One region of the Scandinavium sp. UTDF21-P1B genome, then DNA from elsewhere that is predicted to be linked to it. Evidence: predicted binding sites of a transcription regulator. Region 1 holds the regulator's gene; the other holds the start of a gene.

Evidence for each region. Region 1 encodes LexA, which represses DNA repair genes until DNA is damaged. Its sites were predicted from a motif close to TNCTGTATGTACATACAGNA; they were not measured.
Region 2: a site for LexA is predicted at 9,467-9,486, ahead of uvrB (excinuclease ABC subunit UvrB). Genes of this name have one in related genera too.

Annotation. Positions count from the first base shown of each region.
Region 1 covers NZ_JBFLVD010000012.1:206,945-219,103, reverse strand. Annotated here, with positions in the region: gene plsB (glycerol-3-phosphate 1-O-acyltransferase PlsB) at 1-2,342, opposite strand, end outside; gene AB1287_RS09415 (diacylglycerol kinase) at 2,472-2,840, shown strand; gene lexA (transcriptional repressor LexA) at 2,950-3,558, shown strand; gene dinF (MATE family efflux transporter DinF) at 3,644-4,963, shown strand; gene AB1287_RS09400 (CsbD family protein) at 5,110-5,319, shown strand; gene zur (zinc uptake transcriptional repressor Zur) at 5,394-5,915, opposite strand; gene AB1287_RS09390 (cupin domain-containing protein) at 6,028-6,516, shown strand; gene traF (conjugal transfer protein TraF) at 6,694-8,004, shown strand; gene dusA (tRNA dihydrouridine(20/20a) synthase DusA) at 8,147-9,145, shown strand; gene pspG (envelope stress response protein PspG) at 9,284-9,526, shown strand; gene AB1287_RS09370 (quinone oxidoreductase) at 9,685-10,668, opposite strand; gene dnaB (replicative DNA helicase) at 10,744-12,159, shown strand.
Region 2 covers NZ_JBFLVD010000008.1:271,232-283,390, forward strand. Annotated here, with positions in the region: gene AB1287_RS05240 (aminopeptidase P family protein) at 1-971, opposite strand, end outside; gene AB1287_RS05245 (AMP nucleosidase) at 990-2,444, opposite strand; gene AB1287_RS05250 (kinase inhibitor) at 2,588-3,064, opposite strand; gene bioA (adenosylmethionine--8-amino-7-oxononanoate transaminase) at 3,107-4,396, opposite strand; gene bioB (biotin synthase BioB) at 4,484-5,524, shown strand; gene bioF (8-amino-7-oxononanoate synthase) at 5,521-6,678, shown strand; gene bioC (malonyl-ACP O-methyltransferase BioC) at 6,662-7,417, shown strand; gene bioD (dethiobiotin synthase) at 7,410-8,099, shown strand; gene AB1287_RS05280 (ABC transporter ATP-binding protein) at 8,074-8,796, opposite strand; gene AB1287_RS05285 (hypothetical protein) at 9,181-9,318, opposite strand; gene uvrB (excinuclease ABC subunit UvrB) at 9,561-11,579, shown strand; gene pmrB (two-component system sensor histidine kinase PmrB) at 11,862-12,159, opposite strand, start outside.

The DNA of each region.
Region 1 (12,159 bases):
ATTGTTTCAGCAGGTTCGGCATCGCCGGTGTCGCTGATGTAGCCTTCGTCGCGCAACGTCAGCACCAGGGTGCTGAACACGGCTTTGTCGAAGAACTCCGGTGCGTTAATGCCGTGCAGAACCGACAGGCGCTGTGCCATTGTGCGGCTCTCTTTTTCCAGCGTGCTTCGGTTGATGGACGGGTTAGCGCTCAGCAGCCAGAAGGTGATGGCATAGCGCTGCAGCGTTTCACGCGCACCGGCCGCCAGCAGCTGTAGCGTACGGGAGTGCGATGGGTTCACGCGCACCTGATCGTTCTCAACCGTCACCAGTTCCTGACGCTGCATCTCCGCCAGCAGCAGATCAATCACGCCCGCCAGCTCGGCTTTCTCCCAGCGCAGGAACAGCTCGGCTTTCAGCATCGGATACAGCGCTTCAACGTACTGCACCATCGCTTCACGTGAGATGTTGCGATGCTGGGTGACAATCGCCGCCAGCAGCGACGGGATCATCAGCATGTGCGTGATGTTGTTGCGATAGTAGGTCATCAGCACTGCCTGCTCGCGCGGCAGAATGATGATGTCGCCGATGGTGTCTTTCTCGACTTCGAACTTGTTCATCTGCAGCGCATGATCGATCAATGCGCTGGCGGTGACCGCGGGCACCGTGGAATCCGGGGAATACGGCACGTTGCGCATCAGCTGCAGGTAGCATTCGAGCTGTTCGGTCAGCTGTTCACGCGTCAGGGAGCGCTGACGTGAGGCCAGCAGCGCAGTACAGCACAGGTTCATGGCGTTCGCCGCGCCTGCGTTGTTAATGCGGACCATCAGGTCTTCGGCGATGTTGTTTACCGTCGGCGTCAGCCAGGCCGGGCGAATGGCCTCGATAGGGTCGATAGACTCACGCCACTCTGGTACGTGCTGGTTGAGGTAGGTCATCAGCGGCAGAGGTTCGCCGAAGTTGACGTAGCCCTGACCGAGATTGCGCAGCTTGCTCAGGCCTTTCAGCATCTGCGGCAGGCTCTCTTTCTCTTTTGTCGCACCGCGCAGCTCTTTGGCGTAGGTGCCCACTTCCATCACGTGCTCATAGCCGATGTAAATTGGCACCAGCGTGATTGGGCGTGTGCCGCCGCGCAGCATTGCCTGAATGGTCATCGACAGGGTGCCGGTTTTCGGATCGAGCAGGCGGCCCGTGCGGGAACGACCGCCTTCCACAAAGTATTCTACAGAGTAGCCGCGGCTGAACAGCTCGCCGAGGTATTCGCGGAACACGGTGGAATAGAGCTTGTTGCCCTTAAAGGTGCGGCGAATAAAGAACGCGCCCAGGCGACGGAAAATCGGCCCGGCGGGCCAGAAGTTCAGGTTAATGCCTGCGGCGATGTGCGGCGGCACCAGCCCCTGGTGATAGAGCACGTAGGAGAGCTGCAGGTAGTCCATATGGCTGCGATGGCAGGGCACATAGACGATTTCATGGCCGTCGTGCGCGAGCTGGCGCACGCGCTCGGCATTATGAACGTTAATCCCCTGATACAGCCGGTTCCAGGTGAAGCCGAGCACGCGGTCCGTCAGACGAATCATTTCATAGGAGAAGTTCGCCGCAATCTCTTCCATCAGCGCGATGGCGTTCTGCTGCGCTTTCTCATGGGAGATTTTCTTACTGCGCGCTTCATCTTCCACGGCGCGGGCAATCGCTTTGGATGCCAGCAGCTTGTTGAACAGATCCTGACGTGCAGGCAGACGCGGGCCTACGGCGGCAAGGCGCTGACGTGCAAAGTGGGTACGCGCTACGCGAGCCAGTTTCTGCGCGATAATTTTATCGGTGCCGTGTTCAGTAGCCATGCGGCGCAGCGATACGGAAGGGGAGAAGCGCACGAAGCTGTCGCGACCAAGCCATGTCACCGCGAAGAACTTCTGGAAGCCGTTCATCATGCGCAGCGGTGGGTTGGTGTCGCCTTTTTCGCGGCCCGGAGAGCGGCCAAACATCACCGATACGGGCACCATCTGCACGTCGAGGTCCGGATTGCTGCGATGCAGATCCAGATAGTTGTGGAACAGCTTGATGGATTCTTCTTTTGGCGTGTAATAGGTGAACGCGCGCGGCCCGCCGTGAATGAACACGTAGCGCGGCAGCACGGTACCGTCGATTTCCAGCGGCTCCAGCGGATCCGGGAGATCGTGCGCCAGACACTGGGCGCGTAAGGTCAACAGATCTGCCTTCGAGTTATACGGCAGAACGTACATAATAGGGCGCGAAGTATCGAGTCCCAGTTCCTGAGCAGGTTCTGCCGGAATGGACTTACTTTTTACCAGTACGCTTAATGGTAAATTCAGTAATTTATAGTAAATTCGTGGCCAGCCAGACATAAACGATGTAAAGCCTCTGGTTAATCATGCAAATGCGCCGCAAGGATAACAGAAAGTGCACAGAATATCTGTTCTGCTACGCCCGGCGCGCAGTGACATTGACGCTAAATAATGTAAAAGGTTCTTTTGATGGCTAATGATACCACCGGGCTCACCCGAATCGTCAAAGCAGCAGGCTACTCCTGGAAAGGATTCCGTGCCGCGTGGCAAAACGAAGCTGCGTTCCGTCAGGAAGGCAGCGTCGCCATCATCGCGGTCATTCTCGCCTGCTGGCTGGATGTGGATGCCATCACCCGCGTTTTGCTGATTGGCTCTGTCCTTCTGGTGATGATAGTGGAAATTTTAAACAGTGCGATTGAAGCGGTCGTGGACCGTATCGGCACCGAACGTCACGAGCTGTCCGGTCGGGCAAAAGACATGGGATCCGCCGCCGTACTGCTGGCTATTTTTATTGCGGTTATCACCTGGGCAACGCTGCTGTGGTCACATTTCCGATAACGCCCGCAGAATGAGGCAAATGTCTGGTTTTTTGTGCGTTTAGCGGTTCCAAAATCGCCATCAACTGTATATACTCACAGCATAACTGTATATACACCCAGGGGGCGGAATGAAAGCGTTAACGACCAGGCAGCAAGAGGTGTTCGATCTCATTCGGGATCACATCAGCCAGACGGGCATGCCACCGACGCGTGCGGAAATCGCGCAGCGCCTGGGGTTCAAGTCCCCTAACGCGGCTGAAGAGCATCTGAAAGCGCTGGCGCGTAAAGGCGTGATCGAGATTGTCTCCGGCGCATCTCGCGGAATTCGTTTGCTTGTTGAAGAAGAATCGGGCATCCCGCTGATCGGGCGCGTGGCGGCAGGCGAGCCGCTGCTGGCACAGCAGCATATCGAAGGGCATTACCAGGTCGATCCGTCCATGTTCAAACCAAGCGCCGATTTCCTCCTGCGCGTCAGCGGCATGTCCATGCGCGATATCGGCATTCTGGATGGCGACCTGCTGGCGGTGCATAAAACCCAGGATGTGCGTAACGGCCAGGTGGTTGTGGCGCGCATCGACGATGAAGTGACGGTGAAGCGTCTGAAAAAGCAGGGCAGCACTGTTGAACTCCTGCCTGAAAACAGCGAGTTCTCCCCGATTGTGGTGAATCTGCGCGAACAGAACTTCTCCATCGAGGGGCTGGCCGTTGGCGTGATCCGTAACGGCGAGTGGCTGTAACCTTCCTGCGGGCCTGCTAATCTTCTTCTAAGCGGCGCTACTCTGGCGCCGCTTCTGTTTCTGAACTTATTTGCACAGGTTTCTCATGTCGTTCTTCACCGCTGCCGACAAAGCATTGTGGCGCCTTGCGCTGCCGATGATTTTCTCCAATATCACCGTACCGCTGCTTGGGCTGGTGGACACGGCGGTGATCGGCCATCTCGACAGCCCCGTTTACCTCGGCGGCGTAGCGGTCGGCTCCATGGCGACCAGCTTCCTGTTCATGCTGCTGCTGTTCCTGCGTATGAGTACCACTGGCCTGACGGCTCAGGCCTATGGCGCGAAAGACCCCGTTCGTCTGGCGCGCGCGCTGGTGCAGCCGCTGCTGCTGGCTCTCGGGGCCGGGCTCGCTATCGTATTGCTTCGTACTCCGCTTATCGATCTGGCGCTGCACATTGTCGGCGGTAGCGATGCGGTACTCGAACAGGCCCGACGCTTCCTGTCTATCCGCTGGCTGAGTGCGCCCGCCTCACTGGCAAACCTGGTGCTGCTGGGCTGGCTGCTCGGCGTTCAGTATGCGCGTGCGCCGGTGATTTTGCTGGTCGTCGGCAACGCGCTGAATATTGTGCTCGACCTGTGGCTGGTGATGGGGCTGCACATGAACGTGCAGGGCGCGGCGCTGGCAACGGTGTGCGCCGAATATGCTACGTTCTTCATTGGCCTGCTGATGGTGCGGCGCGTACTGCATTTGCGTGGGATCTCACTGGCACTGCTAAAAGACGCCTGGCGCGGCAACATTCGCCGCCTGCTGGCGCTGAATCGCGACATCATGCTGCGCTCGCTGCTGCTACAGCTCTGCTTTGGTGGGTTAACGGTATTCGGGGCGCGGCTGGGCAGCGATATCGTGGCGGTTAATGCCGTCCTGATGACTATGCTGACGTTTACCGCCTACGCGCTGGATGGCTTTGCGTATGCGGTAGAGGCGCATTCCGGGCAGGCATATGGTGCAAGAGATGGCAGCCAGCTGCTGCACGTCTGGCGTGCGGCCTGTCGACAATCCGGGCTGGTGGCGCTGGCCTTTGCGCTGATTTACGCCGTCCTGGGCGAGCATATCGTTGCTATGCTGACCTCTATTTCCGCCCTGCGCGATCTGGCCGATCGCTATGTTATCTGGCAGGTGATTTTGCCGGTGATTGGCGTGTGGTGTTATCTGCTGGACGGCATGTTTATCGGCGCCACGCGCGGGGCGGAAATGCGTAACAGTATGGCGGTGGCGGCAGCCGGATTTGCCCTGACGCTGCTGACCGTGCCCGTTTTGGGTAACCACGGACTGTGGCTGGCGCTGGCGGTATTCCTCGGATTGCGCGGTCTGTCACTGGCGTGGATATGGCGGCGTCACTGGCAACACGGTACCTGGTTTTCGTAGTGATTTCGTTTCGCCTGATGGTTAAAGATTCTGAATAATTCCAGAAGGGCGAAATCCTTACCTATACTGAATCTCACGTCCAGCAGAAACAGGCATTACGGACGATGTTACTTCACCCTGCACCACCGAACGATGAGGAAAGGATCATGAATAAAGACGAAATCGGCGGTAACTGGAAACAGTTCAAAGGTAAAATGAAAGAGCAATGGGGTAAACTGACCGACGACGACTGGCAAGTTGTTGAAGGGAAGCGCGACCAGCTGGTCGGGAAAATTCAGGAACGCTACGGCTACCAGAAAGATCAGGCCGAGAAAGAGGTCAAAGACTGGGAAACCCGTAACGATTACCGCTGGTAATCGACAGCACTACCCGTGCGTATACGGAAGTACAACCCTCAGGGCGGCTTAAGGCCGCCCGCGCTTTTTGGGCCTTACTTCTGGCCCGGCTTTCTTTTAATCTGAATGGTATGGTCATGACCGCAGCAGTCCTGCTTGCGGCAGGCTTCTACTTCTACGCAGTCAGAGCACAGCCCATGCGCTTCAATCACGTTATGGCGCAGCGCAAATCCCATCTTTGCTGCCAGCGTATGCATAATATCCTCGACCCCGTCAGCCGCTTCTTCTTTCACCACGCCACAGCGATCGCAAATGAACATTGCAGAAGAGTGTGATGGATTATCAAACAAATGGCACAGTACGTAGCTGTTGGTCGACTCCACCTTGTGCACAAAGCCTTGCTCAAGCAGGAATTCCAGCGCCCGATAGACGGTAGGCGGTTTTGCCTGCGGTTCACTGACTTTCAGTAAGTCCAGCAGATCGTATGCGCTGATTGCGCCCTGTTGCAGGGTCATCAGGCGTAAAACTTCGAGGCGTTGAGGGGTCAGACGAACGCCACGTTGTGCGCACAGCCTTTCGGCCTGTACGAGCATGTCTTGTGGAGTGATCTTATCCATAGGCGCCTCGGGTCGGGTGTAAAGTAAACGCCTACTTTATCATGTTATGACCGAAACGCCGATATCCTGCCGGGTATGCTATACCTGACGCATAACCCTCTGAGGAACCCTTATGAAAAGACCAGACTGTATTCGTCACTGGCGTGAACTTGAAGAGCCGGATAATTCGACCTATCCCGATAGCGATGAACGCTTTTCCATTGGCGCACCGCTTGCCCGAAAGCTGGGATTAAGGCATATCGGTATTCACCATGAACGTATTCCGCCGGGCAGACGTACATCTTATCCCCATGCTGAAAGCGATGAAGAAGAATTTATTTATGTGATTGAGGGCCGCCCGCAGGCGTGGATTAACGGCTATTTGTGGCAATTAGAGCCGGGCGACTGCGTCGGTTTTCCCGCCGGAACCGGCGTTTGTCACACGTTCATTAATAACAGTGAGGATGAGGTAAATCTGATTGTGGTGGGGGAGGCGAATAAGAAGCATAACCGTATTTACTACCCATTAAATCAGGAGTATGCCGCCACGCGGCAGGACCGCTGGGTTGATCATCCACCGCAGTTTTTCGGCCCTCACAACGGCAGGCCCTCGCGGAAATAGCATTCTCTTCTATAAATAGTGAGGGGCTCCACCTATTCCAACCCCGATAACGGTGCTCCTCTTAACTTAAATCGGCCAATAAGGCGCCTTTTACATCGTTATTCACAGCAATAGCTCGGCCCTTTTCAGCGCATAACTGGAACGGAAAAAACTTCATCTGCAAATAACGAGAATACTGTGAATAAAATATTTAAATATTCGGTGGTGTCTGCGGCAGTTTCACTTTTTATGGCAAATCAGGCGGTGGCCGCCAATACCTGGTCAGAGGCAAGAAACGATGCGATGGGGGGAACCGGCGTAGCATCGGCCAATTACGGCAGCGCGGTGCTGATTAACCCCGCGCTGCTGGCAAAATCAAAACCGGATGATGATGTCTCCGTCGTAATTCCATCCGTAGGCGCTCAGATTACCGACAAAGACAACCTGCGCGATCGGATTGATGATATCAGCAACGATATCGATCATTACGAAGATGTGATTGATAGCCTGACCCCGTCGGGGATCCTGCAGGATCCCGCCGGTACGTTAAACCAGTTCCAGGGCGCAGCGGGCGATTTGGCCGGACAGCTTGAAGATCTGCGCGGCAAAACCGCTCGGGCAAATGCGGGAGCAGGGATTGCGGTCAGCGTACCGACATCCGCCGTTTCGCTGGCCTTCGTCACTAAAGCCTATGCGCATGCTCGCGTCAGCTCCAATATCGATCAGAGTGATATCGACTACCTGCACAATATTCAGAACTCAGATGCGTTTGCCGCAGGTCAGGCCGCCGAGGCTCTGATTAACGGCAGCGATCAGCTGAAGAAAAACCTTAATTCGACCGCTTCAGGAAGAGCCGCCATCGTTTCAGATTACGGCGTAGCGATTGCCCGAAAGTTTGATATCGGCAGCGTACCGGTTTCGCTCGGCGTCACGCCAAAACTGCAGCAAACCTGGCTCTATAACTACACGACTTCAATCGATAACTACCACAGCGACGACTGGAAAAAGGACAAATACCGAACCGACGATACCGGCTTTAACGTTGATGCTGGTATTGCGGCGGATTTCGGTGAAAACTGGACGGTGGGACTGAGCGGGCAGAATCTGATGTCGCGCGATATTGATACCAAAGATGTGCGTATCACCAATGGCACAACAGGCGTCACCACCAACTACAAAGACACTTATCAGATTCGCCCGTTAGTGACGGCGGGTGTCGCGTGGCATACCGATCTGCTCACTCTGAGCGCCGATGGTGATTTGACTGAAACTAAGGGCTTTAAGAGCGAAGATGATTCGCAGTATGTTGGCGTTGGGGCCGAAGTGACACCGCTCAGCTGGCTGGCGGTACGTGCAGGCTACCGTGCCGACGTGAAAGGCAATGACAGCAACGTCTTCACCGCAGGCGTCGGCTTTGCGCCGATGAACACCGTTCACGTCGATCTGATGGGGCTTTACGGCGAAGATCAAACCTGGGGTGCAGGTGTCCAGCTGGGTCTGACGTTTTAGACGTTTGTCCGGCTGTGGCCTTGCCTGATCCGGCCTGGCTGTCTTTGTTGGCCCGGTAAGCTAAGCGCTGCCGGGCAATTCCTCCGAACCTTCTTTGTGCTATAGTAGCCGCCCTTTTCTCAAAAACGCTCATAATTTCGCCATGCTGCCAGAAACACAATCCACCGCTTATCCTGCACACCGCTTCTCCATCGCACCGATGCTCGACTGGACGGACAGGCATTGTCGTTATTTCCTGCGCCTGCTGTCGCGCCACACGCTGCTGTACACGGAAATGGTAACAACCGGGGCCATTATTCACGGTAAAGGCGATTATCTGGCATACAGCGAAGACGAACATCCGCTGGCATTACAGCTTGGCGGCAGCGATCCGGCAGCGCTGGCCCACTGCGCGAAGCTGGCAGAAGAGCGTGGCTATGACGAAATCAACCTCAACGTCGGTTGTCCGTCCGATCGTGTACAGAACGGGATGTTTGGCGCATGCCTGATGGGCAATGCGCAGCTGGTAGCGGACTGCGTCAAAGCGATGCGTGATGTGGTCTCGATTCCGGTAACCGTGAAAACCCGCATCGGTATCGATGACCAGGACAGCTACGAATTTCTCTGCGACTTCATCAATACCGTTTCTGGTAACGGCGAGTGTGAGATGTTTATCATCCACGCGCGTAAAGCCTGGCTTTCCGGCCTGAGCCCGAAAGAGAACCGCGAAATACCGCCGCTGGATTACCCGCGCGTCTATCAGCTCAGGCGTGATTTTCCTCATCTGACAATGTCCATCAATGGCGGCATTAAGTCGCTGGAAGAAGCCAAAGCGCATTTGGAGCATATGGATGGCGTGATGGTGGGGCGCGAGGCGTACCAGAACCCTGGCATTCTGGCGTCAGTGGATCGTGAAATTTTTGGCGTTGACGCTGTTGACCCCGATCCGGTAGACGTGGTGCGCGCTATGTATCCGTACATTGAACGCGAACTGAGCGCAGGTACTTATCTTGGGCACGTGACTCGCCATATGCTCGGTCTTTTCCAGGGTATTCCCGGTGCGCGCCAGTGGCGTCGCTATCTGAGCGAAAATGCGCACAAAGCGGGCGCAAACATTGACGTGCTGGAGCAGGCGCTGCAGTTAGTGGCGAACAAGCGCTAATAAATACGCTAAAAGTTAGTCAGGTTGACCACGCCTCGCATACCGCTGCGGGGCGTTTTCGTTTTTATTCAATGGATTACGCTTTGGCATGATTTTTGTACAGACAAGAGCAGTGGGTTATTTTTAAGGGGAAAAGCCATGTTTGAACTGCTCTTTATCATCGGATTCTTCGTTATGCTGCTGGTCACCGGTGTGTCGGTGCTGGGCATTCTGGCGGCGATTGTGGTGGCAACTATTGTGATGTTTTTTGGCGGCCTGTTGGCATTGATGATCAAACTCCTGCCATGGCTGCTGCTGGCCGTTGCCGTGGTATGGATCATCCGGGCGGTGAAAGCGCCAAAAATACCACAGTACCGTCGGGATGACCGCTGGCGTTATTGACGGATTGAGGGGTGTATCACAACCTGAGAAAAGTCACTTAGGCACACCATCATTATTCTGTCATGCTTAGCGCGATAACGAATTCATCGTGCTGTACCCTACATACGGCTAACGAGAAAAAAAGGGCTTCCTTCGGGAAGCCCTACTTATATCTGCGATTAAGGGATCAGCAGGCTCGATCCTTCCGTCGCCCGGCTCTCCAGCGTCTCATGCGCTTTTCGCGCATCGCTCAGGGCAAACTTCTGGCTTTCTGCCACGTCCACTTTGATCACGCCGCTGGCGATAAGCGAGAACAGCTCGTTACTTGCCTCCTCCAGCTCTTCGCGGGTAGTGATGTAGCCCTGAAGCGAAGGGCGGGTCACATACAGCGAACCTTTCTGGTTCAAAATACCCAGATTGACGCCCGTCACCGCGCCGGAAGAGTTGCCAAAGCTAATCATCAGGCCCCGGCGTTGCAGACAGTCGAGTGAGGATTCCCAGGTGTCCTTGCCTACGGAGTCATAAACCACGCGCAGTTTTTTGCCATGAGTGATCTCCTTCACGCGCTCAACCAGATTTTCTTCGCGGTAGTTAATCACCTGCCAGGCGCCGGCCTGCAATGCACGTTGTGCTTTCTGCGCTGAACCGACGGTGCCAATTAGCTGCGCGCCCAGCGCTTTTGCCCACTGGCAGGCAATCAGGCCCACGCCCCCGGCGGCAGCGTGGAACAGGAATGGCTCATTGGGCTTGATTTCATGGGTTTTGCGCAGCAGATAAAATACCGTCAGCCCTTTCAGGAATGAGGCCGCGGCCTGCTCGTAAGAAATGGCGGCAGGAAGAATGGCGGCCTTATCAGCAGGAACGTTGTGCACGGTGCTGTAGGCGCCGAGAGCAGACTGGGCATACACCACGCGGTCGCCTGCTTTAATGTGCTTCACGCCGCTGCCGACTTTGCTGACCACGCCCGCCGCTTCCGTACCCAGACCACTCGGCAGGGACGGCGGTGGATACAGTCCGCTGCGAATATAGGTATCGATGTAGTTAATGCCGATGGCTTTGTTCTCGACCTGGACCTCGTTTTCCTTCGGATCCGCCGGGGTAAAGTCCACGGCGGCCAGGACCTCAGGCCCACCGTGCTGGTGAAATTCAATTCGCGTTGCCATTTTTCCTCCAGATGTGAAGGAGCCTCAGATATGATAATCTTACGGCCCACTCTTTAACCGGTAACTCCATTCACTATGGCAGGAAATAAACCCTTCAACAAACAGCAGACTGAGCCACGCGAGCGCGATCCCATCGTTGCCGGGCTGAAAGTGCCGCCGCACTCGATTGAAGCGGAGCAGTCGGTGTTGGGTGGTTTGATGCTGGATAACGAGCGCTGGGACGATGTCGCCGAACGCGTCGTCTCGGAAGATTTCTATACCCGTCCACACCGCCACATCTTTACCGAGATGGCGCGCCTGCAGGAAACGGGCAGCCCGATTGACCTTATCACGCTTGCGGAATCGCTGGAGCGGGAAGGGCAGCTGGACAGCGTCGGCGGCTTTGCCTATCTGGCGGAATTATCAAAAAATACGCCAAGTGCGGCGAACATCAGCGCTTATGCTGATATCGTACGCGAACGTGCCGTTGTCCGTGAGATGATCTCAGTAGCGAATGAAATCGCCGAAGCCGGTTTTGACCCGCAGGGCCGCACCAGTGAAGATCTGCTGGATTTAGCCGAATCGCGCGTCTTCAAAATTGCCGAAAGCCGCGCCAATAAAGACGAAGGCCCAAAAAATATCGCCGATGTGCTTGATGCCACCGTTGCGCGTATCGAACAGCTTTTCCAGCAGCCGCACGATGGCGTGACGGGCGTAAACACCGGCTACGACGATCTCAATAAAAAGACCGCCGGGTTACAGCCGTCGGATTTGATTATTGTTGCGGCACGTCCGTCGATGGGTAAAACGACATTTGCGATGAACCTCGTCGAAAATGCAGCGATGTTGCAGGATAAGCCGGTACTTATCTTCAGTCTCGAGATGCCCTCCGAGCAGATTATGATGCGTTCTCTCGCGTCGCTGTCGCGCGTCGATCAGACCCGTATTCGTACCGGCCAGCTTGATGATGAAGACTGGGCGCGCATTTCCGGCACGATGGGCATTCTGCTGGAAAAACGCAATATCTATATCGATGATTCTTCCGGCCTGACGCCTACGGAAGTGCGCTCCCGCGCGCGCCGTATTGCCCGTGAACACGGCGGCATCGGGCTTATCATGATTGACTACCTCCAGCTGATGCGCGTGCCGTCTCTGTCGGACAATCGTACGCTTGAGATCGCAGAAATTTCTCGCTCGCTCAAAGCGTTAGCGAAAGAGCTTCAGGTGCCGGTGGTGGCGCTGTCGCAGCTTAACCGCTCCCTGGAACAGCGTGCGGATAAACGCCCGGTCAACTCCGACCTGCGTGAATCCGGCTCTATCGAGCAGGACGCCGACTTAATCATGTTTATCTATCGTGATGAGGTGTATCACGAAAACAGCGACCTGAAAGGGATCGCCGAAATCATCATTGGTAAACAGCGTAACGGCCCAATCGGTACGGTGCGCCTGACCTTTAACGGGCAATGGTCCCGCTTTGATAATTACGCGGGTCCGCAGTACGACGACGAATAA
Region 2 (12,159 bases), on a different contig from region 1:
GGCACCTCGTGCGCCAGCCAGGCGAGGAAATTCACCCAAGCCGCGCCGTCAAAACGGTGGCTGTCGCGATAGCCTTCCAGCTCCGCGTCATTTTTGGTCGCTTTGATAAAGGTGATCGGATCCGCGCTCCACAGCACTTCGCCGCCGTGCTGCTCCACGGCAAAACGCAGGGCTACTGGTGCGCTGTCGGCATCCAGCTGAATACGCTTACCGTTGGCAATTTGCTGCGTGTGTGGCACTAACTGCTCCATCGGTGAAAGCGTCAGGCTGGCAAGCAGTGCCTGCGACAGGCCCGTTGTCTTGGCGGCATCAACAAACCACTCCACTTCACCCGAGCGGCTCAGCAGCACAAACGACAGCGGCACCGGGCTGGTGGCGATATCCGCACCGCGCACGTTCAGCAGCCAGGCGATGTTGTCCGGCTGGGTGATAGCGAGGTAATCCGCGCCGTTAGCCTCAAGCTTTGTCGCAATACGCGCGCGTTTGGCCTCGCTGCTTTCACCGGCGATATTAAGCGGCATTTCACGGATTGCGCTGCAGGGTGCGGCAGGGCGATCGTGCCAGATGCTGTTAAAAGGATCTTCTGCCAGCGCGACCAGTTCGGTGCCAGAAGCGTTCAGCGTTGCAAACTGGCTGTTGACCATCAGCAGCGGTTCGAAACCAATGCGACTGCCCGCCGGGAGGTGCTTCTCCAGCGGATCGTTATGCAGGTGGTGGATTTCCCACGCCTGAAGATCCACTTCGTTGCGCACCTGCACCTGGTAACGACCATCGACGAAAATCAGGGCGCGATCTGCCAGCACCAGCGCAACACCCGCAGAACCCGTAAAACCGGAAACCCAGGCGAGCTTATTATCGTGCGGGGCGGCGTATTCGCTTTGCCAGGCATCGGCCCGCGGGACGATCATGCCATCAAGATTTTGCGCCTTCAGCCAGTCGCGTAGCGCGGAAAGAGAGGAGGTCATTTGCATTCTTCTTAATCCTGAAAATTAACGGAACGGCGGTTCGTTGAAAGTGCGAAGCTTGCGGGAGTGCAGCTTGTCGCCTTCGGCACGCAGCAGGTCGATGGCGCGAATGCCAATCTGCAGGTGCTCGGAAATTGCGCCTTCATAAAAACGGTTCGCCTGGCCGGGCAGCTTGATTTCGCCGTGCAGCGGCTTATCGGAAACGCACAGCAAAGTGCCGTAAGGTACGCGGAAGCGGTAGCCCTGAGCGGCGATGGTGGCGCTTTCCATGTCGATGGCGACGGCGCGGCTGAGGTTGAAGCGCAGGGCCGAGGCGGAATAGCGCAGCTCCCAGTTACGATCGTCGGTGGTGACGACGGTGCCGGTGCGCAGGCGATGCTTAACTTCCTCGCCCGGCATGCCGCTCACTTGCTTGGTGGCGTCGTACAGTGCGCGCTGCACTTCGGCGATGCTTGGAATTGGAATGTCCGGCGGCAGAACAGCATCCAGCACGTGATCGTCACGCAGATACGCGTGCGCCAGCACGTAGTCACCGATGGTCTGGCTCTCGCGCAGGCCGCCGCAGTGGCCGATCATCATCCACACTTCCGGGCGCAGCACGGCAAGGTGGTCGCAGATGTTTTTGGCGTTCGCCGGGCCGACGCCAATGTTAATCAGCGTGATCCCCTGGCCGTCTTTGGTGATCAAATGCCATGCGGGCATCTGGTGCTTTTTCCATGCCAGATCGGAAATGGCTGTCTCCGGCGCTTCGGTATCGGCGGTGATCCACACGCCGCCTGCGCAGGAAAGCGCGACGTATGGGCTGTCCGGATCGAGAATCTGGCTGCAGCCCCAGCGGACAAATTCATCCACGTAGCGGGTGTAGTTGGTGAACAGGACGAACGGCTGGAAGTGTTCCACCGGTGTGCCGGTATAGTGACGCAGGCGGGCGAGGGAGAAATCCACACGGCGGGCATCGAAGTGCGAGAGGGGGTAGAGCTCCGTCGGGTGGAACAGGCCGTCTGCGGTTTCATCGCCAATCTGCGCCAGATCGGTGGTCGGGAAGTGGCGCGTCAGCCCGGCGCTCATGGAACGATCCAGCGTCAGCGTTGAGCCGTCAATCACGTACGGGTAAGGAATTTCGTGCTGCGACAGCTCCACGGTGATGTGCGCGCCGTAATCCTGATACAGCGAGGTGAGCTGCTCCAGCAGATAAGGACGGAACAGGGTTGGCTGAGTAATGGTTGTCGTGTAGCAACCCGCGTGAGTAAAGCGGCCCCAGGCGCGGGTTTTCAGGGCGCTGTGCGCTTCACCGTCCCAGGAGACGGAGAGGGAAGGGTAAACGAACAGCCCTTTCAGGCGATCTTCGGGCGTGGGCAGCACGCCTTCATTAATGTAGCGACCAATCGCTTCACGCAGGGCGGCGACGGATTGATTGTAAAGCGCATCGAGCTGTTCCAGCGCTTGTTCCGGCGTCAGGCCGGTAGCCTTCTTATTCATCATTCGCTTCCTGTGTCGTTGTTGCGGTATTACCCGATAGTATGTCACAGGAATGTGAAACAAAAGCCAGCGGAAAAGGCTGAAGTATAAAGAGAATGCAGAAAAGCAAAAAGCCTGCCCGCAGGCAGGCCGGGGATCGGATGTCAGCTGAACATTGCCGTCAGAGAAGCGCTTGCCAGGCTGTGGAAATGGACGTTAAAACCGACCATTGCGCCGCTTGCCCCTTCATCCACTTCGATTTTTGCCACGTCTAACGCATGCACCGTAAAGATGTAGCGATGGGTTTCGCCCTTTGGCGGAGCCGCGCCGCCGTAGCCCGCCTTGCCGAAATCGGTACGCGTCTGAATTGCACCCTCAGGCAGATCGGCAATGCCCGAGCCTGCACCCTGCGGTAAGACGCGGGTATCCGCCGGCAAGTTAGCGACAATCCAGTGCCACCAGCCGGAACCGGTCGGCGCATCGGGGTCGTAACAGGTGACGACAAAACTTTTGGTGCCGGAAGGCACCTCATCCCAGGCAAGATGCGGCGACAGGTTGTCGCCGTCATAGCCCATACCGTTGAACACCTGGCGGTGCGGCAGCTTGTCGCCATCCTTAAAATCGTGACTGATCAGTTTCATTCGGGTTGCCCTTCAGCATGTTGAATAATCACGAAGTTTAGCTCAGGCCATAAAAAGCGTGTTGTCGTTGAGAGCGGCTTTGACCGCGTCCGTGAGGCGGGTGAGCTGCGCCGGGGTGATGATATACGGCGGCATCAGGTAGATAAGCTTGCCGAATGGACGGATCCAGACACCATGCTCCACAAAGAATTTTTGTAGCCTGGCCATGTTTACGGGATTCTTCGTTTCTATCACGCCGATTGCGCCAAGGATACGCACGTCGGCTACGTTTTCTGATTCGCGAACGTCTGCCAGCTCCCGCTTCAGTTGGGTTTCAATGTCTGCCACCTGCTGCTGCCAGTGGCCTTCTTCCAGCAGTGCCAGGCTTTCTGCCGCCACGGCGCAGGCCAGCGGATTGCCCATAAAGGTCGGGCCATGCATAAAGCAGCCCGCTTCGCCGTTGCTGATGGTTTCTGCGACGTCCCGGGTGGCGAGCGCAGCGGACAGCGTCATGGTGCCGCCCGTCAGCGCTTTGCCAAGACACATAATATCCGGGGCGATGCCTGCATGGTCGCAGGCGAACAGCTTGCCGGTGCGGCCAAAGCCGGTGGCAATCTCATCGGCGATCAGCAGGATGCCTTCGCGGTCGCACATTTTGCGTAAACGACGCAGCCACTCCGGATGATACATCCGCATGCCGCCCGCGCCCTGCACAATCGGCTCGACGATAACGGCGGCGATTTCACTGCGGTGCGCCGCCATCAGGCGGGCAAAAGGCACGATGTCCATCTCATCCCACTCACCGTCAAAACGGCTCTGCGGCGCGGGTGCGAACAGGTTTTCCGGCAGGTAGCCTTTCCACAGGCTGTGCATCGAGTTATCCGGATCGCAGGCAGACATCGCGCCAAACGTATCGCCGTGATAGCCGTTGCGGAAGGTGAGAAAGCGTTGGCGCGGCTCGCCTTTGGCATGCCAGTACTGCAAGGCCATTTTCATTGCCACTTCTACCGCCACCGAGCCGGAATCGGCCAGAAACACGCACTCCAGCGGGTCTGGGGTCATGGCGACCAGCTTGCGGCACAGGGTGACGGCGGCCGGGTGAGTGATCCCGCCGAACATCACATGCGACATCTGTGAAATCTGCTGCGTCATCGCCGCGTTCAGACGCGGGTGGTTGTAGCCATGGACTGCCGCCCACCAGGAAGACATGCCGTCGACAAGCTGTTCACCCGACGCCAGCTCCAGCACGCAGCCGTGTGCGGCGACCACCGGGTAAATGGGGAGTGGGGCAGTCATTGAGGTATAGGGGTGCCAGATATGTTGTTGATCGAAGAGGAGATCGTCTTGAGTCATAATTAACTTGTAAACCATTTTTAAAAGTTTTAGGTTTACAAGTCTACACCGAACCGAGAAACAACTGAACCCCTTTTGGAGATGCTCATGGCTCACCACACTCATTGGACAATGTCGCAAGTCACTGAACTGTTTAATAAACCCCTGCTGGAACTGCTGTTTGAAGCGCAGACCATCCACCGTCAGCACTTCGACCCGCGCCAGGTCCAGGTCAGCACGCTGCTGTCGATTAAGACCGGCGCCTGCCCGGAAGACTGTAAATACTGCCCGCAAAGTGCGCGCTATAAAACGGGGCTTGAGGCCGAAAGGCTGATGGAGGTCGAGCAGGTGCTGGATTCGGCGCGTAAAGCAAAAAACGCCGGGTCGACCCGTTTCTGCATGGGCGCTGCGTGGAAAAATCCGCACGAGCGCGATATGCCTTACCTTGAACAAATGGTCAAAGGCGTGAAGGAAATGGGGCTCGAAGCCTGCATGACCCTCGGCACGCTCTCCGACTCGCAGGCGCAGCGCCTCGGCGAAGCGGGGCTCGATTACTACAATCACAATCTTGATACCTCGCCGGAGTTCTACGGCAACATCATCACCACCCGTACCTATCAGGAGCGTCTCGACACCCTTGGTAAAGTGCGTGATGCCGGGATCAAAGTCTGCTCCGGCGGCATTGTCGGCCTTGGTGAAACGGTGACCGATCGCGCCGGACTGCTGCTCCAGCTGGCGAACCTGCCGACGCCGCCGGAAAGCGTGCCGATCAACATGCTGGTGAAGGTCAAAGGTACGCCGATGGAGAACAACGAAGACGTTGATGCCTTTGATTTTATTCGCACTATTGCAGTGGCGCGCATCATGATGCCGACCTCGCACGTGCGCCTGTCTGCGGGCCGCGAGAAGATGAACGAGCAGACCCAGGCGATGTGCTTCATGGCCGGGGCGAACTCGATCTTCTACGGCTGCAAGCTGTTGACCACTCCGAATCCGGAAGAAGATAAAGACCTGCTGCTGTTCCGCAAGCTTGGCATCAACCCGCAGCAGACGGCGGTGCTGAGCGGCGATATCGAACAGCAGCAGAAGCTGGAACAGGCTCTGATGACGCCGGACACCGACACGTATTACAACGCGGCGGCGATATGAGCTGGCAGCAGCGTATCGAAGAGGCACTAAACGAGCGTCGGGCAGCGGATGCATTTCGCTCCCGTTCGCCTGTCACTCAGGGAGTGGGGCGTTGGCGGGTCGCGAACGGGCAACGCTGGCTCAATTTTTCCGGCAACGATTATCTCGGCCTGAGTCAGCACCCTGCTATCGTCAGCGCCTGGCAGCAGGGGGCCGAGCGTTACGGCACCGGCAGCGGCGGCTCCGGGCACGTTACCGGCTACAGCGAAGCGCATCAGCAATTCGAACAGCGGCTGGCTGAGTGGCTGGGCTACCCGCGCGCACTGCTGTTTATCTCAGGCTTTGCCGCGAATCAGGCGGTCATCGCGGCGCTGCTGCGTAAAGAGGACCGCATTGTCGCCGACCGGCTCAGTCACGCCTCGCTGCTGGAGGCCGCCAGCCTCAGTCCGGCTCAGCTTCGCCGGTTTGCTCACAACGACAGCGCACAGTTGGCAACGCTGCTGGCAAAACCCGTGGACGGCCTTCAGCTGGCAGTGACCGAAGGTATTTTCAGCATGGACGGCGACAGCGCGCCGCTGGCGGAAATTGCCTCGGTGACGCAAACAGCAGGCGGCTGGCTTATGGTGGATGACGCCCACGGCATTGGCGTCAGCGGGCGTGAAGGGCGCGGCAGCTGTGACGCTCAGGGCATCAAACCCGATCTGCTGGTGGTGACCTTTGGTAAAGCCTTTGGTCTCAGCGGCGCGGCGGTGCTGTGCAGTGATGAAGTGGCAGATTACCTGCTGCAGTTCGCCCGTCATCTGATTTACAGCACCAGTATGCCGCCTGCGCAGGCCGTGGCGCTGAACGAGGCGCTGGCGGTGATCCGCAGCGATGACGGCGAAGCACGTCGCCAGCGTCTTCATGAGCATATCTCGCGCTTTCGTCGTGGCGCTGAACAGCTGGACTTACAGCTAACAAACTCGGGCAGCGCCATTCAGCCAGTCATCGTCGGAGAAAACAGCCGCGCGCTGGCGCTGGCGGAAAAGCTGCGGGATGCGGGCTGCTGGCTGACGGCGATTCGTCCGCCGACGGTGCCCGCTGGCACGGCCCGCCTGCGGGTGACGCTCACTGCTGACCACCGGACAGAAGATATCGACAGATTGCTGGAGGCGATGCATGGCGTACGTCAATAAGGCGGCGGTAGCGGCAGCGTTTGGTCGCGCCGCCGGCCATTACCAGCAGCATGATGATTTACAGCGCCAGAGCGCGGCGGCACTGCTGGCTCAGCTTGAGGACCGGGCATTTCCGCAGGTGCTGGATGCGGGCTGCGGGCCGGGCACCATGAGCCGCTACTGGTCGGAAAAGGGAAGCCTCGTGACTGCCCTGGATCTCTCTTCGCCAATGCTGGAGGAGGCGCAGCGGCAGGGCGCGGCGCAGCATTACGTCCAGGCCGACATTGAAGCGATGCCACTGGCCGACGGGAAATACGATCTTGCCTGGAGCAACCTCGCCGTACAGTGGTGTGAGTCGCTGCCTTCGGCGCTGGGCGAGCTACATCGGGTGGTGCGACCGGGTGGGGTTGCTGCTTTCAGTACGCTGGTTGCTGATTCGTTGCCCGAGCTGAACCAGGCCTGGCAGGCGCTTGACCGCCATCCGCACGCCAACCGCTTCCTGTCACAGGAGGCGATTCTTGATGCGCTGCGCGGGTACCGCGCGCGGCACCGGCTGCACACGCTGCGAGTGACCTTTGACGACGCGCTAAGCGCCATGAAGTCCCTGAAAGGCATTGGCGCGACGCACCTGCATGAGGGCCGGGCGGTACAGACGCTCACCCGCAGTCACCTGCAGCGGCTGGAGCTGGCGTGGCCAAAAGAGCAGGGCCGCTGCGCCCTGACGTACCATATTTTGACAGGAGTGATTGACCGTGACTGAACGCTATTTTGTCACCGGCACCGATACCGAAGTGGGTAAAACGGTCGCCAGCAGCGCGCTGCTACAGGCGGCCAACCGGGCCGGATTCCGTACCGCAGGCTATAAGCCGGTGGCCTCCGGTAGTGAAATGACCAGAGAAGGTTTACGTAACACCGATGCGCTGGCGCTTCAGCGCAACAGCAGTGCGGCGCTAAGCTATGACCAAGTAAACCCGTACACCTTTGAGGAGCCGACGTCGCCGCATATCGTCAGCGAAGATGAAGGGCGGCCGATTGAGGCATCCCTGCTTTCTGCCGGGCTTCAGGCGCTGTCGGGCAAAGCCGACTGGGTGCTGGTGGAAGGGGCGGGCGGCTGGTATACGCCGCTCTCGTCCTCTTACACCTTCGCAGACTGGGTGCAGGCTGAACGGCTGCCGGTGATCCTCGTGGTTGGCGTGAAGCTGGGCTGCATTAACCATGCCGTGCTGACCGCGCAGGCCATCACTCAGGCCGGGCTCACGCTTGCGGGCTGGATTGCCAACGACATTATCCCGCCGGGAAGGCGGCATGCTGAATATCTGGCAACCCTGACCCGGATGCTACCTGCGCCGCTGCTGGGTGAAATTCCGTACCTCGCAGACGGGCCGGAACACGCTGAACCGGGGCAGTATCTCAACCTTAAGGCGCTTCGTCCGGGGTCATAAATTGTTCCAGCAGCCGGGTATCCAGCTGGCTGACGGCCCCCTGCGCCACATTGCGCCCGCGATGAAGCAGGCAGAACTTATCCGCGACCCGACGAATAAACGGCAGGTGCTGTTCGGCAAGCAGCACCGTCATTCCCAGCTCGCGGTTGAGGCGCAGCAGGCATTCGCCTAGCTTGTGCATAAAACCGTGGCCCATTCCGCGGGTTGGTTCGTCGAGGATCAGTAATTTCGGACTACTCACTAGCGCGCTGGCGAGCGCAAGCTGATACTGGTCATCGTCGGACATCGCCGCGCCCTTTACCTGACGCAGCGGCCAGAGATCCGGCATCAGATCGAAGATGGCGCTGCCGACGGCGCTGCTGCCCTCGTGACTGGCCCGCATCGCAATCTGCAGGTTTTCCTCCACCGTCATCTGCGAAAAAATACGCTTGTCCTGTGGTACATAGCCAATGCCCATTGCAGCCCGCAGCGGCGGCGAGAGCGCGAGCAGATCCTGCGGCGGCCCGCTGGCTTCCTGCCAGAAAATGTCTCCGCTTTCCACCTTCTGATATCCGGCGATGCAGTTAACCAGCGTCGTTTTGCCCATACCGGGCAGGCCCAGCAGCCCGGTGCATTCGCCGGGGGCAAGATCGAGGCTGAGATTCCACAGTATGTGCTGGCTTCCGTAGTAGTGATTCACAGCGCGCAAACTCAACATCGGCCTCTCCTTTCATTTTGCCGTCGGTGGCGGAAAGATGGTGCAATTCGCTTGCCAGAAGAATGCGGGCAGAGAAAAGGGATGATTCTTTCAGATTATTCCCCGAAAAACGCTGTTGGCCGGGGGAAATTAACGCAGCGGCTGCACTCTGTCAGTGCCGTTAGTCCGTCATTCTGAAGGGTTTTGGTGCAGCGTCATTGCTGGATTTGTGAGCGATCTCTCACTACAGGACAAGTCACTTTTTCGATGACGAAAGACAAAAAACAGCGATAAATAATTTTTGCTGTGCCTTTTGCGGGGTCAGGACCATTTTGCCCGAGTGGCAGGGGCGTAGGGCTGCAGACAGTTATCCACCATTCCTGTGGATAACCATGTGTATTAGAGTTAGAAAACTTGCGACAGGCAAGAGAATACGCGGGCTGCGCCCAAATTGATGCGAAACGCGGCTTTTTGATATTTTCTTTTTATTTCAATAGGTTCAATAAAAGCAATGCCTGTCAGAAAAGTGTCACCGGCTGCCATAAAAGTTTCATTACGCATCTTGACAAATGTTAAAGGCGAGAATGTTCTGGGGATAACCCTGTTTCGGGAGCGTTTTATCTTGTCGCAGAAGAAATTTTCGCCATGCTGGCTTGCTGATGAACGCGCTAACACAGATACGATAATGCGTTACTGTTTTTTTATCCAGTATTTATTTGTGGCAAATTTTGGTGCGGCGAGTAGAATTAATCGTCTGCCCGTTTCCCTTCATCAGGTTGTCGTTCATGAGTAAACCGTTAAAACTGCATTCTGCTTTCCGTCCGTCCGGCGATCAGCCTGAAGCCATCCGTCGTCTGGAAGAGGGGCTCGAAGATGGTCTCGCGCATCAGACGCTGCTCGGCGTAACCGGGTCAGGGAAAACGTTTACCATTGCCAACGTTATCGCCGACCTTCAGCGTCCGACCATGCTGCTGGCGCCGAACAAAACCCTGGCGGCGCAGCTTTACGGCGAAATGAAAGAGTTTTTCCCGGAGAACGCCGTGGAGTTTTTCGTCTCCTACTACGACTACTATCAGCCGGAAGCCTATGTTCCCAGCTCCGACACCTTCATCGAAAAAGACGCCTCGGTAAACGAACATATCGAGCAGATGCGTCTTTCTGCAACCAAAGCGATGCTTGAGCGCCGTGACGTCATCGTGGTGGCGTCGGTCTCGGCGATTTACGGCCTGGGCGACCCGGATCTCTACCTGAAGATGATGCTGCACCTGACGGTCGGGATGATCATCGATCAGCGCTCCATCCTCCGCCGCCTGGCCGAGCTGCAGTACAGCCGTAACGATCAGGCCTTTCAGCGCGGCACGTTTCGCGTGCGCGGCGAGGTTATCGACATCTTCCCGGCGGAATCGGACGACATCGCGCTGCGCGTGGAGCTGTTCGACGAAGAGGTTGAGCGGCTGTCGCTGTTTGACCCGCTGACCGGGCATCTGGAATCGACCATTCAGCGCTTCACCGTCTACCCGAAAACCCACTACGTCACGCCGCGCGAGCGCATTCTGCAGGCGATGGAAGAGATCAAAGATGAGCTGGTCGACAGGCGTAAGGTGCTGCTGGAAAACAATAAGCTGCTGGAAGAACAGCGCCTCTCCCAGCGTACCCAGTTCGATCTCGAGATGATGAACGAGCTGGGCTACTGCTCTGGTATCGAAAACTACTCCCGCTTCCTCTCCGGGCGCGGGCCTGGCGAGCCACCGCCGACGCTGTTTGACTATTTGCCGGCCGACGGCCTGCTGGTGATCGACGAATCCCACGTCACCGTGCCGCAAATTGGCGGCATGTATCGCGGCGACCGGGCGCGTAAAGAGACGCTGGTGGAGTATGGCTTCCGCCTGCCGTCGGCGCTGGATAACCGTCCGCTCAAATTTGAAGAGTTTGAAGGGCTTGCCCCTCAGACCATCTACGTCTCAGCGACGCCGGGCAAGTATGAGCTGGAGAAATCCGGCGATGAGGTGGTCGATCAGGTGGTGCGCCCGACCGGATTGCTGGATCCCGTCATCGAGGTGCGCCCGGTGGGCACACAGGTGGACGATCTGCTGTCGGAAATTCGCAAGCGTGTGGCCATCAACGAGCGCGTGCTGGTGACCACGCTCACCAAGCGTATGGCTGAAGACCTGACGGAATACCTTGAAGAGCACGGCGAGCGTGTGCGCTACCTGCACTCGGATATCGACACCGTCGAGCGAATGGAGATTATTCGTGATTTGCGCCTGGGTGAATTTGACGTCCTGGTGGGGATCAACCTGCTGAGGGAAGGCCTCGATATGCCGGAAGTGTCGCTGGTGGCGATTCTGGATGCTGATAAAGAGGGCTTCCTGCGTTCCGAACGCTCGCTGATTCAGACCATTGGTCGTGCGGCGCGTAACATCAACGGCAAGGCCATTCTCTACGCCGATAAAATTACCCCGTCGATGGAGAAAGCCATTGGCGAAACGGAGCGCCGCCGCGAGAAGCAGCAGCGCTATAACGAAGAGAACGGCATTGTGCCGCAGGGGCTCAACAAGAAGGTTGTCGATATCCTGTCGCTCGGTGAGAGCATCGCGAAGGTCAAAGGTAAGGGCCGTGGTAAACGCTCGCCTGCCGACGTGGAAGCCGCTGAGCTGGCGCTGACGCCAAAAGCGCTGCAGCAGAAAATCAGCGAGCTGGAGGCGCAGATGATGAAGCACGCCCAGAACCTCGAGTTCGAAGAAGCGGCAGAAGTACGCGATCGTCTGCATCAATTACGCGATTTGTTTATCGCGGCATCTTAACCGCTAATGCCGGGTGGCGGCTACGCCTGACGCCGGCCTACGATGTTATCGCTCTGTAGGCCTGGCAAGCGTAGCGCCGCCGGGCAACGAATAAAAAAATAAGGCCCCGGTCACACAACGTTCCCGGGGCCTTAATGTTTGGTTAATCTTCTTTAGCGATACTGTCCTCACTTTAATGAGGATAGCGCCATGCCTAAAGCACACTTTTCAACTGCTCTGATCGTACTCGTTGCCTTTCTGATCGTCATTGCCTTCTTCCATCAGTGGATCCTGACTTACTGATCAGTGCGTTCTGCGCGGAAATTTAACCCACGCTTTCACGCCTGGCCCAGGCCTGCGGTTATGGAGGAAGAACTGCGCATCGTGCAGTTGAGCGATGCGGGTAACAATACTCAGCCCAAGCCCAATCCCGCCGTAGCGGCTGTCCATGCGCACGAACGCTTTGCTGAGTTCGCCGCTTTTGGCCTCATCAATGCCCGGTCCTTCATCTTCCACCGCCAGCATGCCTGCTTCCACCAGAATGGTGATGGTGGCGTTTTCCGGGCTGTAGCGGTGAGCATTTTCCACCAAATTCCGCAGC